2 regions of the Roseateles sp. genome follow, and region 2 is predicted to be linked to the other one. Evidence: riboswitches for the same ligand, from Rfam matches in the RefSeq annotation. Region 2 holds a riboswitch; the other holds the start of a gene.
The links. A riboswitch is a leader RNA that binds a small molecule or an ion and turns the genes downstream of it on or off. The one in region 2 is predicted to bind glycine.
Positions count from the first base shown of each region.

Region 1: it holds a riboswitch for glycine, as region 2 does, so the genes downstream of both, gcvT (glycine cleavage system aminomethyltransferase GcvT) here and ACQY39_RS24280 (D-amino acid dehydrogenase) in region 2, are expected to answer to the same signal.

Region 1 is NZ_OZ253537.1:3,560,044-3,568,163, forward strand. It holds gene gcvP (aminomethyl-transferring glycine dehydrogenase) at 1-1,700, opposite strand, end outside; gene gcvH (glycine cleavage system protein GcvH) at 1,876-2,253, opposite strand; gene gcvT (glycine cleavage system aminomethyltransferase GcvT) at 2,367-3,509, opposite strand; glycine riboswitch at 3,577-3,685, opposite strand; glycine riboswitch at 3,702-3,805, opposite strand; gene rfbF (glucose-1-phosphate cytidylyltransferase) at 3,978-4,763, shown strand; gene ACQY39_RS15395 (dTDP-4-dehydrorhamnose 3,5-epimerase family protein) at 4,760-5,320, shown strand; gene ACQY39_RS15400 (methyltransferase domain-containing protein) at 5,314-6,540, shown strand; gene ACQY39_RS15405 (DegT/DnrJ/EryC1/StrS family aminotransferase) at 6,543-7,673, shown strand; gene ACQY39_RS15410 (acetyltransferase) at 7,666-8,120, shown strand, end outside.
Region 2 is NZ_OZ253537.1:5,646,309-5,654,428, reverse strand. It holds gene ACQY39_RS24295 (hypothetical protein) at 1-144, opposite strand, end outside; gene ACQY39_RS24290 (hypothetical protein) at 625-1,239, opposite strand; gene fusA (elongation factor G) at 1,370-3,466, opposite strand; gene ACQY39_RS24280 (D-amino acid dehydrogenase) at 3,639-4,946, opposite strand; glycine riboswitch at 5,115-5,233, opposite strand; glycine riboswitch at 5,235-5,327, opposite strand; gene ACQY39_RS24275 (M28 family metallopeptidase) at 5,467-6,888, shown strand; gene ACQY39_RS24270 (CreA family protein) at 6,896-7,324, opposite strand; gene ACQY39_RS24265 (HD domain-containing phosphohydrolase) at 7,477-8,120, opposite strand, start outside.

The sequences.
Region 1 (8,120 bases), 2.1 Mb from region 2:
CTGATGCCGGCGTAGCCGGTGGCTTGGCACAACCAGGCGGTCAGCTGTTCGTTCAGCTGGGCATAACCCTGCAGCTGATCGTGCGGGGCAAACGGGTGCACGCCGGCGAACTCGGGCCAGGTGATGGGGATCATCTCGGCCGTGGCGTTGAGCTTCATGGTGCAGGAACCCAGCGGGATCATGCTGCGGTCCAGCGCCAGGTCCTTGTCCGACAGGCCGCGCAGATAGCGCAACATCTCGGTTTCGGAGTGGTAGCGGTTGAAGACCGGGTGGCTCATGAAGCTGCTCGTGCGCTGCAGCTCGGCGGGGATCAGGCTGGCGATGCCCTTGTCGAAGCCACTCAGGTCCGGCACGGCCTTGCCGTCGGCAAACACAGCCAACACGGCGGCCAGATCGGCGCGGGTGGTGGTCTCGTCCAACGACAGGCTCAGGGACTCAGCGCTGGCGCGGCGGAAGTTCATGCCGGCGGCCACGGCGCGCGCCAGGATGGCCTCGGTCTGCGCGCCGGTTTGCACATGCAGGGTGTCAAAGGCGCTGGTGTTGCCGAGGGCAAAGCCCAGGCCCTTGAGGCCTTGGGCCAGCACGGCGGTGAAGGAGGCCAGGCGCTGGGCGATGCGCTTCAGACCTTGCGGGCCGTGGTACACGGCGTACATGCTGGCCACCACGGCCGGCAGCACCTGGGCGGTACAGATATTGGAGGTGGCCTTCTCGCGGCGGATGTGCTGCTCGCGGGTTTGCAGGGCCAGGCGGTAGGCGGGCTTGCCATGCGCGTCGATGGAAACACCGACCAGGCGGCCGGGCAGGCTGCGCTTGTACTCGTCCTTGCAAGCCATGTAAGCGGCGTGCGGGCCACCGTTGCCCATGGGCATGCCGAAGCGCTGGGTGGTGCCCACGGCGATGTCGGCGCCCAGTTCTGCCGGGGCTTTGATCAGGGTCAGGGCCAGCAGGTCGGCGGCCATGATGACCACGCCATTGCTACGGGCCTTGTATTTGGCGATCCAGTCGGCGTAGTCACGCACCTCGCCGTTGACGCCCGGGTATTGCAGCAGGACGGCGAAGCTGTCGTTGTTCAGGGCCTCGTCGCCGCTACAGATGCGAACCTCAAAGCCGAGCGGCTCGGCGCGGGTGCGCACCACTTCCAGGGTTTGCGGCAGCACATCGTCGGCCACGTAGAAGACCTGACTCTTGCTCTTGCCCACGCGGGCGGCCAGGGTCATGGCTTCGGCGGCGGCGGTGGCTTCGTCCAGCATGGAGGCGTTGGCAATCGCCATGCCAGTCAGGTCGGTCACCATGGTCTGGAAGTTGACCAGGGCTTCCATGCGGCCTTGCGAGATTTCAGCCTGGTAGGGCGTGTAAGCGGTGTACCAGGCGGGGTTTTCAAGGATGTTGCGCAGGATGACGCCGGGGGTCAGCGTGCCGTAGTAGCCCTGGCCGATATAGCTCTTGAGCACCTTGTTCTTGCTGGCCATGGCCTTCAGTTCGGCCAAAGCTTGGGCTTCGCTCGCGGCGGCCGGCAGGTCCATGCCCACCGAGCGTTTGATGCTGGCCGGCACCACGGCTTCGATCAGGGCGCGGCGCGAGGCCGCGCCGATCACCGACAACATGCCGGCTTCATCAGCGGCATCGGGGCCGATGTGGCGAGCGTGGAATTCGGTGGCGTTCTCAAGCACCGACAGGGGCTGCAGGGCGGACATCAACATGGCAAATCCTTGGGGCCCGGCGCCGCTTGTGGCGGCCTCAGGCCGATATCAGTGAAATGCAAGCACAGAGACATAGAGACACGGAGCAAATTGGGGCCTTGGCCAGCCCTGAGTGTTCTCTGTGTCTCTGTGCTTGCGTTTGTGCTTCGACCCGCATGACGCGGGCGAAGATGCATCAGCTGTTCTTGACCAGCTCGTCGTAGGCGGTGCTGTCCATCAGGCCGTCCAGCTCGGCGGCGTCGCTGAGCTTGACCTTGAAGAACCAGCCGGTCTTCAGCGGGTCGCTGTTGGCGAGCGAGGGGTCGTCGCGCAGGGTTTCGTTGACTTCGGTCACTTCGCCGGACACCGGCATGTAGACGTCAGCGGCCGCCTTGACCGACTCGACCACGCCGGCCACTTCCTTGGCGGCGAAGCTGCTGCCCACGGCCGGCAGGTCCACGAACACCACATCGCCCAGGGCGTCCTGTGCATGCACGGTGATGCCCACGGTGACGATGCCGTCGGCTTCGATCTGGACCCACTCGTGGTCAGGCGTGTACTTGATTGTGCTCATGCGGTGCTCCGTTGCTTTCGGAAGGTGGGGGAAAGGAAATTGAAATGTAGGGTGCCCGGTCGTGGCCGGGCAAGCGCGATATGAGCCGAAGCGACTCTCAAGCGCTCAGCCGCTCAGCCGCGGTAATAGCCGTTGGGCGTGAACGGGGTGCTGGACACCGTCATCGGGGTGCGCTTGTCGCGGACGATGGCGAAGACTTCGGTGCCCAGGGCAGCGAATTCCTTGGCCAGATAGGCCAGGGCCACCGGCTTGCCCACCGTCGGGCCCAGGGTGCCGCTGGTGACCACGCCGATTTCCACGCCCTCGGCGTTGACCAGCTTGGCGCCTTCGCGCACCGGCATGCGCTCACTGCTGACCAGGCCGACGCGCTTGCGGGCAGCGCCGTTGGCGAGCTGTTCGTCCACCACGGCGGCGCCGGGGTAACCACCGGCACGGGCGCCACCGGCGCGACGCACCTTCTGGATGGCCCAGGTCAGCGAGGCTTCGACTGGGGTGGTGCTGGTGTCGATGTCATGGCCGTAGAGGCAGAGGCCCGCTTCCAGGCGCAGCGAATCGCGCGCGCCCAGACCGATGGGCTTGACTTCCGGTTGAGCCAGCAGCTTGCGGGCCAGCTCCACGGCCTGGTCTTGATGGACCGAGATTTCGAAGCCGTCTTCGCCGGTATAGCCCGAGCGGGTCAGGAAGGTGTCGATGCCGTCCAGATTGAAGAAGCCGCCGGTCATGAAGGTCAGCTTGGCCACGTCAGCGTTCAGGCGCGACAGGGCGGTCACGGCCTGCGGGCCTTGCAGAGCCAGCAGGGCTTGTTCGGGCAGAGGCAAGACCTGGCACCGATGTTCCGGATGAGCGCCGATCTTGGCCTGCATGTGGGCGATGTCCTGCACCTTGCAGCCGGCGTTCACCACCACAAAGAGATCGTCCGGGCGGCGGGCGATCATCAGGTCGTCCAGGATGCCGCCTTGTTCATTGGTGAACAGGGCATAGCGCTGCTTGAACAGGCCGAGGTCGATCACGTCGACCGGCACGATGGTTTCCAGCGCGGCAGCGGCGCCGTCACCGATCAGGCGGACCTGGCCCATGTGCGAAACGTCGAATAGGCCAGCCGCGGCACGCGTGTGCTTGTGCTCGGCCATCACGCCGGCCGGGTACTGCACTGGCATGTCATAGCCGCCGAAGGGCACCATCTTGGCGCCGAGTTCGATGTGCAGAGCGTGCAGCGGGGTCTTGAGCAGGGGGGCGGAGGTGTCAGCAGCGGACATGGCGGGCAACTTTCGAGGGCAGACATCTGGCCCACACCCTCGAGACCGGCTCAAGGAGTGGGGTGGGTATGCCCTCGCTGTCCGCTTTACCTGAGAGATTGGCCGCCGGCGTATTGCCAACAGCTTGCCCCTTCGGTGGACGGGCTCGAAACCCGTCTCTCTCCAGTGAGGACGCCCGACGTTTTGTGAACGGGCGTTTTATCAGTCCTTTTGCCTGAGCGTTCGCAGCGTGGGATCACCAGTGCCACTGCGCCTTCGGCGGCTTCCGCGAGGAAGCTCTCTCCTGACCGGCGGGATTGTAGCGGCGCTTTTTGGGGCTTCGGCCGAAGTTTTTTGGCCGCCGCTGTGGCAAAGACGGCGGCTCTCTGCGGTGCGACTCCGGCTTTTGGGCGTGGCAGCCAGGCTTTATGCTGAATCGTTCACAAGTGCAATGGATGGGAGCGTGTCAGCCATGGAGGGTCCCCTGCGATGAAGGCCGTGATTCTTGCCGGAGGCCTGGGCACGCGCCTGGCCGAGGAAACCTCGGTGCGCCCCAAACCCATGGTCGAGATTGGCGGCCGGCCGGTGCTGTGGCATTTGATGAAGCTGTATTCGCAGCACGGCATCAATGACTTCATCATTTGCCTGGGCTACAAGGGCTATGTGATCAAGGAGTACTTCGCCAACTACTTCCTGCACATGTCCGACGTCACCTTCGACCTGGCCGAGAACCGCATGGAGATCCGCGACCGGCATTGCGAGCCCTGGCGCGTGACCCTGGTTGACACCGGCGAGCACACCCAGACCGGCGGCCGCCTGAAACGCGTGCAGCATTATTTGAGCGACGGCGCCGACCAAGGGCCGTTCTGCTTCACCTATGGCGATGGTCTGGCCGATGTTGACCTGACGGCGCTGATCGAGTTCCACAAGGCACAAGGTCGTCAGGCGACCGTGACCGCGGTGCAGCCGCCCGGGCGCTTCGGCGCGCTCGACATCGAGGGCCAGCGCATCAGCAAGTTTTCCGAGAAGCCGCTCGGTGACGGCAGCTGGGTCAGCGGCGGCTTCTTTGTGCTCGAGCGTTCGGTGCTCGAGCTGATCGACCGGGGCGATGCCACCGTTTGGGAAAGCGGTCCGATGGAGACACTGGCACGCCAGGGCCAGCTGTCCGCCTACACCCACCGGGGCTTCTGGCAACCGATGGACACCTTGCGCGACAAGACTCGGCTGGAGGAACTTTGGCAGGCCAATGCCGCGCCCTGGAAGGTCTGGCCTTGAAGTTTTCGCCGAGCCCGATTGACGGCCTGTGGGAGATCGAGACCCAGCCGCGCGGTGATGCCCGCGGCAGCCTGACGCGCTGGTTCTGCGAGCAGGAGTTCGCGGCCCTGGGCCGGCCGGGTCTGCTGTTCAAGCAAAGTAATCTCAGCCGTACGGCCCAGCGTGGCACGGTGCGCGGCCTGCATTTTCAGCATGCGCCGGCGCTGGAGGCCAAGCTGGTGCGCTGCATTGCCGGCCGCGTCTTTGATGTCGTGGTCGACCTGCGTGCGGACTCGCCAAGCTTTCTGCGCTGGCACGGTGTGGTGCTGGACGGTTCCCAGGAGCGGCAAGTCTTCATCCCCGAGGGCTGCGCCCATGGTTTCCAGACGCTCAGCGACGATGTGCAGATGCTCTACCAACACAGCGCCCCTTACAGCCCCGAGCACGAGGCCGGCCTGCGCCACGACGACCCGGCCCTTGCCATCACCTGGCCCCTGCCCATCACCGAGGTCTCGGCGCGTGACCGCCAACATGCGCTGATCGACCCGGCCCATTTCTCAGGAGTTCGCTTGTGCTGAGCTGTCGCCATTGCCAGTCCGCCCTGCATGAGGTCTTCATCGACCTGGGCAGCGCGCCGCCGTCCAATGCCTTTTTGCGTGCCGAGGACCTGAATCGGCCCGAGCTCTACTTTCCGCTCAAGGTCTTCACCTGCCAGGCCTGTGGCCTCGTGCAAGTGGATGAGTTGCAAGGGCATGAAGCCCTGTTCTCGAGCGACTACGTCTATTTCTCGTCCATTTCCAGCTCCTGGGTTGAACATGCGCGCCGCCATGTCGAGCGCAGCGTCGACCGCCTTGGCCTGGGGCCTGGATCTCTGGTGCTGGAGATCGCCTCCAACGACGGCTACCTGCTCCAGCATGTGCAGGCTCGCGGCATTCCCTGCCTGGGCATCGAACCCACCCACAGCACCGCCCAGGCCGCCAGAGCGCGCGGCATCGAAAGCATCGAGCAATTTTTCGGCCGCGAGTTCGCCCAGCGTCTGGCGCAAGAGCGCGGCCACGCCGACTGGATCGTCGGCAACAATGTGCTGGCCCATGTGCCCGACATCAACGATTTCGTCGCCGGGCTGAAGGCCGCGCTGGCCCCGGGTGGCTGCATCACGCTGGAGTTCCCGCATCTGCAGCAGCTGGTCGAGCAGGCGCAGTTCGACACCATCTACCACGAGCATTTTTCCTACCTCGGCTTTGCCACCGTGCGGCGCATCCTGGCGGCCCAGGGCCTGGCGGTCTGGGACGTCGAGCAACTGCCCAGCCATGGTGGTTCGCTGCGCGTCTGGGCCGGCCATGCCGAGAGCAGCCCTTCGGAACTGCCCAGCGTCGCGGCGCTGCTGGCCCAAGAGCTGGCGGCTGGCATGGAAGAGCCGGCTTTCTACCGCAGCTTGCAGGCGCGGGCCGATGCCATCAAACACCAGTTGCTGCGCTTTTTGCTGGAGCAGAAAGCTGCCGGCAAGACCGTGCTGGCTTACGGCGCGGCTGCCAAGGGCTGCACCTTGCTGAACTACGCCGGCCTGCGGCCCGATCTGCTGGCGGCGGTGGCCGATGCCTCGCCGCACAAGCAGGGGCGCTTCCTGCCCGGCTCGCGCATTCCTGTCGTCCGCCCCGAGGAACTGCTGGCCGCGCGGCCGGATTTCGTCTTGTTGCTGCCCTGGAATCTGCGCACTGAGCTGGAGGTCCAGCTGGCCGCCATCCGCGGCTGGGGTGGCCAGTTCGTGGTCGCAGTGCCGGAGCTGCAGGTGTTCTGAATATGAGTGACGCCACGGAAGATCGCATCCACTACACCTTGCCTTCGGTCACCGAGCGGGAGCTGCGTTATGTGGCCGATGCCGCGGCCCATGGCTGGGGCCCGCGCTGCTATGACTACATCCAGCGCCTCGAGGCCGACTTCGCCTGCCATCTGGGTGTGCGCCATGCCATCGCCACCAGCAGCTGCACGGGGGCATTGCACATGGGCCTGGCGGCCCTGGGTGTGGGCGCAGGCGACGAGGTCATCCTCGCCGACATCAACTGGATCGCCACCGCCGCGCCCATCCACCATCTGGGCGCCACGCCGGTGTTTGTCGATGTGCTCGAGCACAGCTGGTGCCTGGACCCGGCCCGCGTGGCGGCGGCCATCACGCCGCGCACCAAGGCCATCATCGCCACGCATTTGTACGGCAATCTCTGCGATATGCCGGCCTTGCTGGAGCTGGGCGAGCGCCATGGCATCGCCGTCGTCGAGGATGCGGCCGAGGCCATAGGCAGCGTGCAGCATGGGCAGCGTGCCGGCTCCATGGGCAGCTTCGGCAGTTTTTCCTTTCATGGCACCAAGACCCTGAGCACCGGCGAAGGCGGCATGTTCGTCTGCAATGACAGCGCCTTGTTTGAACGTGTGCTGGCCCTGAGCAACCACGGCCGCTTGGCCGGCCAGGCCCGGCAGTTCTGGCCCGAGGCGATCGGCTTCAAGTACAAGATGAGCAATCTGCAGGCGGCCCTGGGCTGCGCGCAGCTGGAGCGCATCGAAGAGCTGGTGGGCGCCAAGCGCCGCATCCTGGCGGCCTACCGCGAGCGCCTGGCCGATCTGCCGCTGCGCTTGAACCCGGAAGACCCGGGCTGCATCAATGGCTGCTGGATGCCCACGGCCATCGTCGACGCCGGCCTGGGCTTCGATCGCGAGGCCTTGCTGGCCGACTTCAAGGCCGACCGCATCGATGGCCGGACCTTCTTCTGGCCGCTCAGCATGCTGCCCATGTTCGAGCCCCGGCCCGACAACGTCGTCAGCTACGGCCTGCAAGGCCGTGGCATCAATCTGCCGAGTTACCACGATCTGAGCGAGGCGCAGATCGATCGGGTCTGCGCTCATGTTCGGCGTCATGTTCAGGGCCTGCGGCATGGCTGAGGACTTGCTGATCTGGGGCGCCACGGGCCAGGCCCGGGTCCTGCACGAATTGATCGCTCACGGTCAAGGCCAGGGCCAGGCCTGGCGTCTGGTGGCGCTTGGTGACCGGCAAGCCGTGCCCCATCCGCTTCCGGCCAGCGCCGTTCCTTTGCTGCACGGCGAGGCGGCTTTGCTGTCATGGCTGGCAGGCCGCGCGAGCTTGCCGGCTGCCGCCGCCGCCATTGGCAGTGACAACCGCGCTCGCTTGGCCGTGCTGGCCTGGCTGCAAGGTCTAGGCATGGCCTTGCCCAGCCTGGTCCACCCGCGCGCTTTTGTCGCCGCTGACGCGCTGCTGGCCGAAGGCTGCCAGATCCTGGCGCAGGCAGCGGTGTGCAGCCATGCGCGCCTGGGCCGCGGCGTGATCGTCAACACCGGCGCCGTGGTCGACCATGATTGCCAATTGGGCGA
Region 2 (8,120 bases):
GCGCTTTCCGGCCTGGCGTTGGCGCGTGGTTTGGCCTTGCAAACCATGCTGGCCGGCCTGGCGCAGTCGGGCATGGGCCACGATGGGATTTCGAGGCTTCAGCAGGCGCAGATTCAGCGGACGGGGTGAGGTGAACTGGGTCATATCGCGGACTCCGTGGCGTGCTGTTGGCGCGCCTTGTGTTGATGAATCAGTTCCGGCCATGCGGCAGCTCGACTCTGAGCAGTCCGATGAACGAAACCGTCTTGGGGCAGGCGCTGCTGCGAAGGCGGCAGGCGGCCCGAACTCCATGCAGCGGCCGGGCCTGCTGCGGCTGAAGAACAGCCGACGCAAGGCGCCTGAACGCTTGATTTCCGATGCGGCTCGGTGGTACCGAGTCGCGTTGGGCACTGAGCCGGCGCAACGCAGGGCAGCAGGGCGGACAAGGCGCATCGCGAACGATGTGCGAAGCCAGACTCCGGCGCTAGCGAGGGCGGGCAGCTCCCGGTAAAGACGTGGGGAGGAGGGACTTCACGGCTGGCTTGCGCCGGCCGCTTGAGCAAATGATAAACGAACGTTTATCAAGTGCATATACTTTTTATCAAAAGAGATAAAGAATTGTGCGCAGACCGTGTCGGCGTCGCATCACCGGGACTTTTTCGGTTTCAAGGGGGCAATGCCTTGCTGCAGGCGTCGCCATTCGTCAAGCTCGGCGGCACCGCCGCCCGCGGCTTGGGGGCGAACGGCAGGCGCCGGCGGCAGTACCGGCAGCGGTGCTGCCTTGCCAGGGCCGGTGGCGGCCTGCTTGCCAGCCGCTGTCGCTTCCTGGGGCGGGGTCAGGACTTCGCCGAGCAAGTCCAGCAAACGCGTGCGGGCGCGCTGCGGGTGACGCCGGTAATAGGTCAAAACCAAGCCAACGATGAAGCGCTCGTCGTCGTCTTGCGGCACGCTGGGCGTGGCGTCACGTTCCGCGGCGGCCGGCTCAGGCGCGCCAAAGGCGTGGTTTTGGTCCATCCAGCCGGCGGGTTTGTGGAACAACTGCTCGAACTGGCGCGCCAGACGCTCGCCGATCTGGCGCGAGCGGCTCTTGATCTGGCTCCAATAGCTGGGCTGGATCTGCAAGCGCTCAGCAAAGCGCCGCTCCAGGCCGCGCAAGGTGGCTGGGTCGGGGTGCTTGATGGAGGCGGCGACGAATTCTTCGAACAGGCGCATCGCGTTGTCCAAGCGGATCTGGGCGACGTCCCGGGGGGCGGATGACATCCCTCTATGATAAAGCCTCGTTCATCCGACTCTCTGAGGCGGGCAGTCTGCTGCGCTTGCCCGCGCGGCATTTGCCGCAGCTTTTTTTACCTCTTGATAAAGAGTCGATGCCTTTCGGCCACTTGAGGCCTCAGTCTTCTTCCTGCGCCTGATAGGCAGCGATCAATTGGCTCTGGGTGTGGGGCGGCACCGCTTCATAGTGCGAGAGCTGCACGCTGTAGCGCCCCTGGCCGCTGCTCAGGGCGTTGAGCCGGCTCTGGTACTGGCTCAGCTCGGCCAGCGGTGCCAGGCCGCGCACGATGCTGCGGCCGGGCAAGGGGCTGTCGGTGCCGTTGACCTGGCCGCGCCGGGCGGCGAGATCGCCGGTGATGTCACCGATCGCGGCTTCCGGGGCATTGACTTCCAGATGCACCATGGGTTCCAGCACCAGAGGCCGCGCTTCCTGGACTGCGGCGATCAGGGCGCGCCGGCCGGCGGTGACAAAGGCCACCTCCTTGCTGTCCACCGAATGGTGCTTGCCGTCGAACACCGTCACGCGCAGGTCCACCAGCGGGTAGCCGGCCACGACGCCGGTGTCCAGGGCCGAGCGCACGCCTTTCTCCACGGCCGGCATGAACTGCCCCGGGATGGTGCCGCCCTTGACCGCGTCGACGAACTCAAAGCCAGCGCCGCGCGCCAGCGGCTCCACGCGCAGATAGACCTCGCCGAACTGGCCGGCGCCGCCGCTCTGCTTCTTGTGGCGGTAGTGCCCTTCGGCCGCGGCCGAGATGGTCTCGCGGTAGGCCACGCGGGGCGGCTGGGTGTGCAGCTCGAACTTGTAGCTTTCACGCAGGCGCTCCAGCAGCAGGCGCAGGTGCAGCTCACCCAGGCCGTAGATCACGGTCTCCTGCGTTTGGCCGGCCTGGTCCAGGCGCAGGCAGGGGTCCTCTTCGACCAGGCGGCTCAGCTGTTCCCAGAGCTTTTGCTCGTCTCCATGGCGCACCGGGCGGATGGCCAGGCCATGCACGGGCACGGGGAAGTCCAGCGGGCGCAGATGGATGTGGGCATCCTCGGGCGCGTCGTGCAGCACGACGTCGTAGTGCAGGTCGTCGACCTTGGCGATGGCGCAGAGCTCACCCGGCAGGGCCTGCTCCACCTCGACATGCCGGCCACCCTGCAGCAGGAAGAGGTGGCCGACGCGGAAAGGCTTGCGCGCCGAGCCGATGAAGAGCTGGCTGTGGCGGCGCAGCGTGCCCTGGTGCACGCGCATCACGCCCATCTTGCCGAGGTAGGGGTCGGAGATGATCTTGAACACATGGGCCAGCACATGGGCGCTGGGCTCGGGCAGGGCTTGCAGGGGCAGGGCCTCGGGGCCCTCGCCGCGCAGGAACAGGGGCGGGTTGCCCTCGGCCGGGTTGGGCAGCAGGCGCTCGATCACATCAAGCAACTCGGCCACGCCGGCGCCGCTGCGCGCCGAGGTGAAGCAGACCGGGATCAGGTGCCCCTCACGCAAGGCCTGCTCCAGCGGCACGTGAAGCTCGCGCGGGTCGACATCGCCTTCGCTGAGATAACGATCCACAAACGCGGCATCCACCTCCACCACCTGCTCGACCAAAGCCTGGTGCGCCTGGCCCACCGAGGAAAAATCGGCCTGGCCGATGATGTTGTAGAAACAGTCCAGCACGCGCCGCCCGCCTTCGGCCGGCAGGTTCAGCGGCAGGCATTCACGCCCGAACACTGTGCGGATCTGCGCCAGCAGGTCCGGCAGGTCGAGCTCGGCCAGATCGATCTTGTTGATCACGATCAGCCGGCGCAGCCCGCGCTGGGCGGCGGTCTCCATCATCTTGCTGGCCATGGGCTCCAGGCCACTTTGCGCGTTGAGCACCAGCACCGCCGTGTCCACCGCCTCCAGCGCCGGCAGGGACTGGCCGATGAAATCGGCCGCCCCGGGCGTGTCGATCGCATGGATGCGCACGCCGCCATGCTCCAGGTGCACCACGCTGCTGTGCAGGGAATGTTGGAGGCGGCGCTCCAGCGGATCGAAATCGCTGACGGTGTTGCCGCGCTCCACCGTGCCGGCTTGGGCGATGGCGCCGGCCTGCAGCAGCAAGGCCTCCAGCAAGCTGGTCTTGCCCGCCGCCGCGGGGCCGACCAGGGCCAGGCTGCGCAAGGTAGCGACCGCAGGCGACAGGGGCGCGCCGGTGGAGGATGGGGCGCGGCTGGCGTCGCCGTTCGGGCTCTGGCTCATGGCAGTCTCCTTGACTCTCCGGCGCCCCGGCGTTTGTGGGGGGGCGCGGTGATGGATGCGTGCGCTGTGCCGGGCTCTGACGCTGCGGAAGTGTCCGCTCGGCTCTGGCCTCAGGGTAGAGGAAGGCCGGCCGGCTTACAAGGCCCGCGCCGGCGGGCCTGGGCCGGTTCGCTCAAGTGGCGGCTTGCGCCCGGCCGGCCCAGGAATCGACCTCAGGCCCGCAGAAGGCGTAGTCCAGCTCGGGCCGGCGGCCGCAGATCAGGTCCGCCAGGGCCGCGGCCGAGCCGCAGCTGTGCGTCCAGCCCAAGGTGCCGTGGCCGGTGTTGAGGAAGAGGCGGCCAACGCGGCTGGCGCCGATGTAGGGCAGGTTGGAGGGCGTGGCGGGGCGCAGGCCGGTCCAGTACTGGGCGCCGCTGGGCTGGCCTTCGGGCGACACCATCTGCGGGAACAGCTCGCGCGTGCGCCGCAGCAAGGCCTCGCAGCGGCGCAGATTGAGCGTGCTGTCGTAGCCATTGAGCTCGGCCGTGCCGGCCACGCGCAGGCGATCGCCCAGGCGCGAGAACACCAGCTTGTACTCGTCGTCGGTCAGCGAGACCTGGTAGCTGTGTGCGGGCGAGATCACCGGCAGCGTCATCGAGTAGCCCTTGGCCGGGTAGATGTTGAGCGACACGCCCAGCTCGCGCGCCAGGCCGCGGCTGAAGGAGCCGAGGCAGAGCACAAAGCGGTCGGCGCCCAGGCGCTCGATTTCGCCGTTCGCATCGGCCACGATCACCCGCGCCAGATCCTGGCCCTCGCGCTCGAAGCCCAGCACCCGGGTCTGGTAGCGGAACTTCACCCCGGCCTGCGCGGCCAGGGCGGCCAGTGCCTGGGTGAAGCGATGGGCGTCACCCGACTCGTCGCTGGGCGTCATGCTGCCGCCGACGATCTGCGCGCGGCATTGCGCCAGCGCCGGCTCGATGGCCACGCATTCCTCGGGCGTTTTCATGTCCAGTTCGCAGCCTTGCTCGCGCATGATGCGGGCCGGCTCCTGCGCAGCGGCGTACTCCTGCTCGCTGGTGTAGAAGTGCAGGATGCCTTGCTGGCGCTGGTCGTAGGCGATGCCGGTGGCGGCGCGCAGGCGCTGCAGCTGCTCGCGGCTGTAGAGGCCGAGGTTGACGATGTTGCGGATGTTATGGGCGGTGCGGCCCGGTGTGCATTCGCGCAGGAACTGCAGACCCCAGCGCCACTGGGCCGGGTCAGCGCGCAGGCGGAAGAGCAGGGGCGCGTCCTCCTTCATCAGCCATTTCAAGACCTTGAGCGGCGCGCCTGGGTTGGCCCAGGGCTCGGCATGCGAGACGGAAATCTGGCCGCCGTTGGCATAGCTGGTTTCCAGGCCGGCCGCGGGCTGGCGGTCGATCACGGTGACTTCAAAACCCGATTGGCGCAGATACCAGGCGGTGGTGACGCCGGTGACTCCGGCGCCCAGGACGATTGCGTGCATGTGTGCACTCCTGAAACAAGACAAACAGACCGTTGAGTGAGACGCGCAGGCGTGCGCTCAGGCCCAGCGCGGGCTGTGTTTCGTTCCAGGCAGGTGAGGCACCCCAGGGTGGGGCGCGAGCCGGGCAGAGCACAGATCGGGCAATGGCAGAGCGTGCGCTAGACGCGCGCCGCTCCCGCTGTCCCTGTTACCTGAGAGATTCAGCCGCGCCCCGGGGGCATGGCCTTGCTCCTTCGGTGGCGGCTCGCACATCGTCTGCGCGGGCCGCTCTCTCCAGCATTCGGCTTGTTGACGGATCCAGTACGGGGCCTGAGCGAGTATGGGAGCTTGCGCCTTCGGCGGCAGGGCCCGGGTGGGCCTGCACTCTCCTGAATCCGGTGCGCAGTGTAGGTGGCCGATGTGGCCCTGGCTCTAGGGGCAAATGCCGGGGGGGCTTTGTCGCGCTTGCCGAGCGGCGCTGGCGCAAAGCTCGCAGAATCAGGGCCTTCGTTTTTGGGGCCAGGATGACTGGTTGATGTGCATGCGTGCTTGGATCTTGGGAGCGGCCCTGGGCGGCGTGATGATGATGGGTGCGGTCGCTCAACCGGCGCCGCTGGACCCGCGGGTCCAGCAGATCCTGGCCGAGATCTCGGCGCCGCGCATCGAGCAGCGCATCCGTCGCCTCGTCGATTTCGGCACCCGCCACACCTTGTCCGAGACCGAATCGGAGCAGCGCGGCATCGGCGCCGCGCGGCGCTGGATCCAGGCCGAGCTGGAGCAGTGCGCGCGACGCAGCGGCGGCCGCCTGCAGGTGAGCCTGGACAGCTTTGTCGAGCCCGCCGGCAACCGCATGCCGCGCCCGGCCACCTTGGTCAATGTGGTGGCCACCTTGCCCGGCACCGCGCCGGCGGCGGCCCAGCGCCTGCTGGTGGTCAGCGGCCACTACGACTCGCGCAACGGCGATGTGATGGATGCCGAGGGCGCCTCGCCCGGTGCCAACGACGACGCCTCGGGCGTGGCCGCGGTGATGGAGCTGGCCTGCGCCATGGCCGGCCACCGCTTTCCAGCGACCCTGGTCTTCATGGCCGTGCCGGGTGAAGAGCAGGGTCTGCTGGGCGCCACCCACTGGGCGCGCGAGGCGCGGCGCCAGGGCTTGCCCATCGAGGCCATGATCACCAACGACATCATCGGCAGCCCGCGCGGCGATGCCGGCCAGGTGGACGAGCGCCAGCTGCGCCTGTTTGCCGACGGCCTGGACCCGCTGCTGCGCATGCTGGTGGCCGCCCGCGCCAACACGCCCACGCCCGATGCCGAGGCGCGCGCCAACGAGGCCGCGCGTGAAGCGCTGCAGCAGCTGGTGCTGGCCGGGGGCAGCGAAGACCTGCCCACCCACCAGCTGGGCCGCCATCTGAAAGCCGCCGGCGAGCGCTACCTGCCTGGCTTCACCGTCAACTTGATCCAGCGCCGTGACCGCTATCTGCGCGGCGGCGACCACCTGCCCTTCCTCGAACGCGGCTATGCCGCGGTGCGCTTCTCCGAGCCCTTCGAGAACTTTGCGCACCAGCACCAGAACCTGCGCGAGGAGAACGGCGTGCGCTACGGCGACCTGCCCGAGTTCGTCGATTTCGCCTACGTGGCCAATGTCGCCCGCATCAATGCCGCCGGCCTGGCGACGCTGGCGCTGGCGCCCGCCGCGCCGCAGAACGTGCGCCTGGACGCCACCGAGCTCAGCAACGACAGCACCCTCAGCTGGACCCTGGCGCCCGAATCCGAGGTGGCCGGCTACCGCATCGTCTGGCGCCATACCGACTCGGCCGTTTGGCAGCATCATCAGGACCTGGGCCGGGTCGCCCGCCACACGCTCAAGAACCTGTCCAAAGACAATGTGGTGTTCGGCGTGCAGGCCCTGTCGAAAGACGGCCATGCCAGCCTGGCGGCGTTTCCCTTGCCGCTGCGGCGCTGACCGGTTCTTACTTCAGCGGAATCGGCGTGGCCCGGTCCACTGGCACGGCGGTCACGCTGTTCTGCGGCGAGCCGTCGATCAGACGGTCGGAATAGGTCAGGTAGACCAGGGTGTTGCGGCGGCTGTCGACCATGCGGACGATGCGCAGCTTTTTGAACACCAGAGAAATGCGCTCGTTGAACACCTCCTCCTGCCGCGCCAGGGGCTTGGCGAAGCTGATCGGCCCGGTCTGGCGGCAGGCGATCGAGGCCTCGGCCTTGTCCTCGGCCAAGCCCAGGCCGCCCTTGATGCCGCCGGTTTTGGCGCGTGACACATAGCAGGTGACGCCCGCGACCTTGGGGTCCTCGTGCGCGTCGACGACCACCTTGTGGTCGGGCCCGATCAGCTTGAAGGCGGTGTCGACCTCGCCGACGGGCTCGGCATGGGCGCCGCCCATCAGACCGAGGCTGAGGGCCAGGCGCAGTGGCCACGCGATCCGCCGGGTCGCGCGAGGGGTGGGTCGATCGAATGCTGGGCGCGAGTTCAAGCGGGGCAACATGGCATCTCCTGGGTGGAGCCGACAGGTTAGCAGGCCCCGCAGTTGAGGGCTCAGTCTTCGTCCTGGAAGCGCTGGCGGATGTCCAGCACCTCGTCCCAGCGCTCAAAGAAGACACGCACGCAATCGGGGTCGAAGTGGCTGCCGGCATGGGCCTGGATGTGTGCCGCAGCGGCCTCCAGCGTCCAGGCTTTTTTGTAGGGGCGCTCGGAGGTCAGGGCATCGAAGACATCAGCCACAGCAACGATGCGACTGAAGATGGGGATGGCCTCGCCTTTGAGGCCCTGCGGGTAGCCCGTGCCGTCGTACTTCTCGTGGTGGCCCAGGGCGATGGCGGCGCCAGCCTGCAGCACCAGGGAGGAGCTGTCTTTGAGGATCTCGTAGCCATAGCTGGCGTGCAGCTTCATCACCTCGAACTCTTCCGGCGTCAGGCGGCCGGGCTTGAGCAAGATGCTGTCGGTGATGCCGACCTTGCCGATGTCGTGCATGGGCGCGGCTTCCAGCAGCAGCTCTTGATCGGCCACGGGCAGGCCCAGGGCGCGCGCGATCAGCTCGGAGTAATGCGCCATACGCAGGATGTGGGCGCCGGTTTCGGGGTCGCGGTACTCGGCTGCCTTGGACAGGCGGATCACGGTTTCGCGCTCGCGCTGGACGATCTGGTTGGTGGCCTTGCGCACTTCCTCCGCCAGCCACTCGG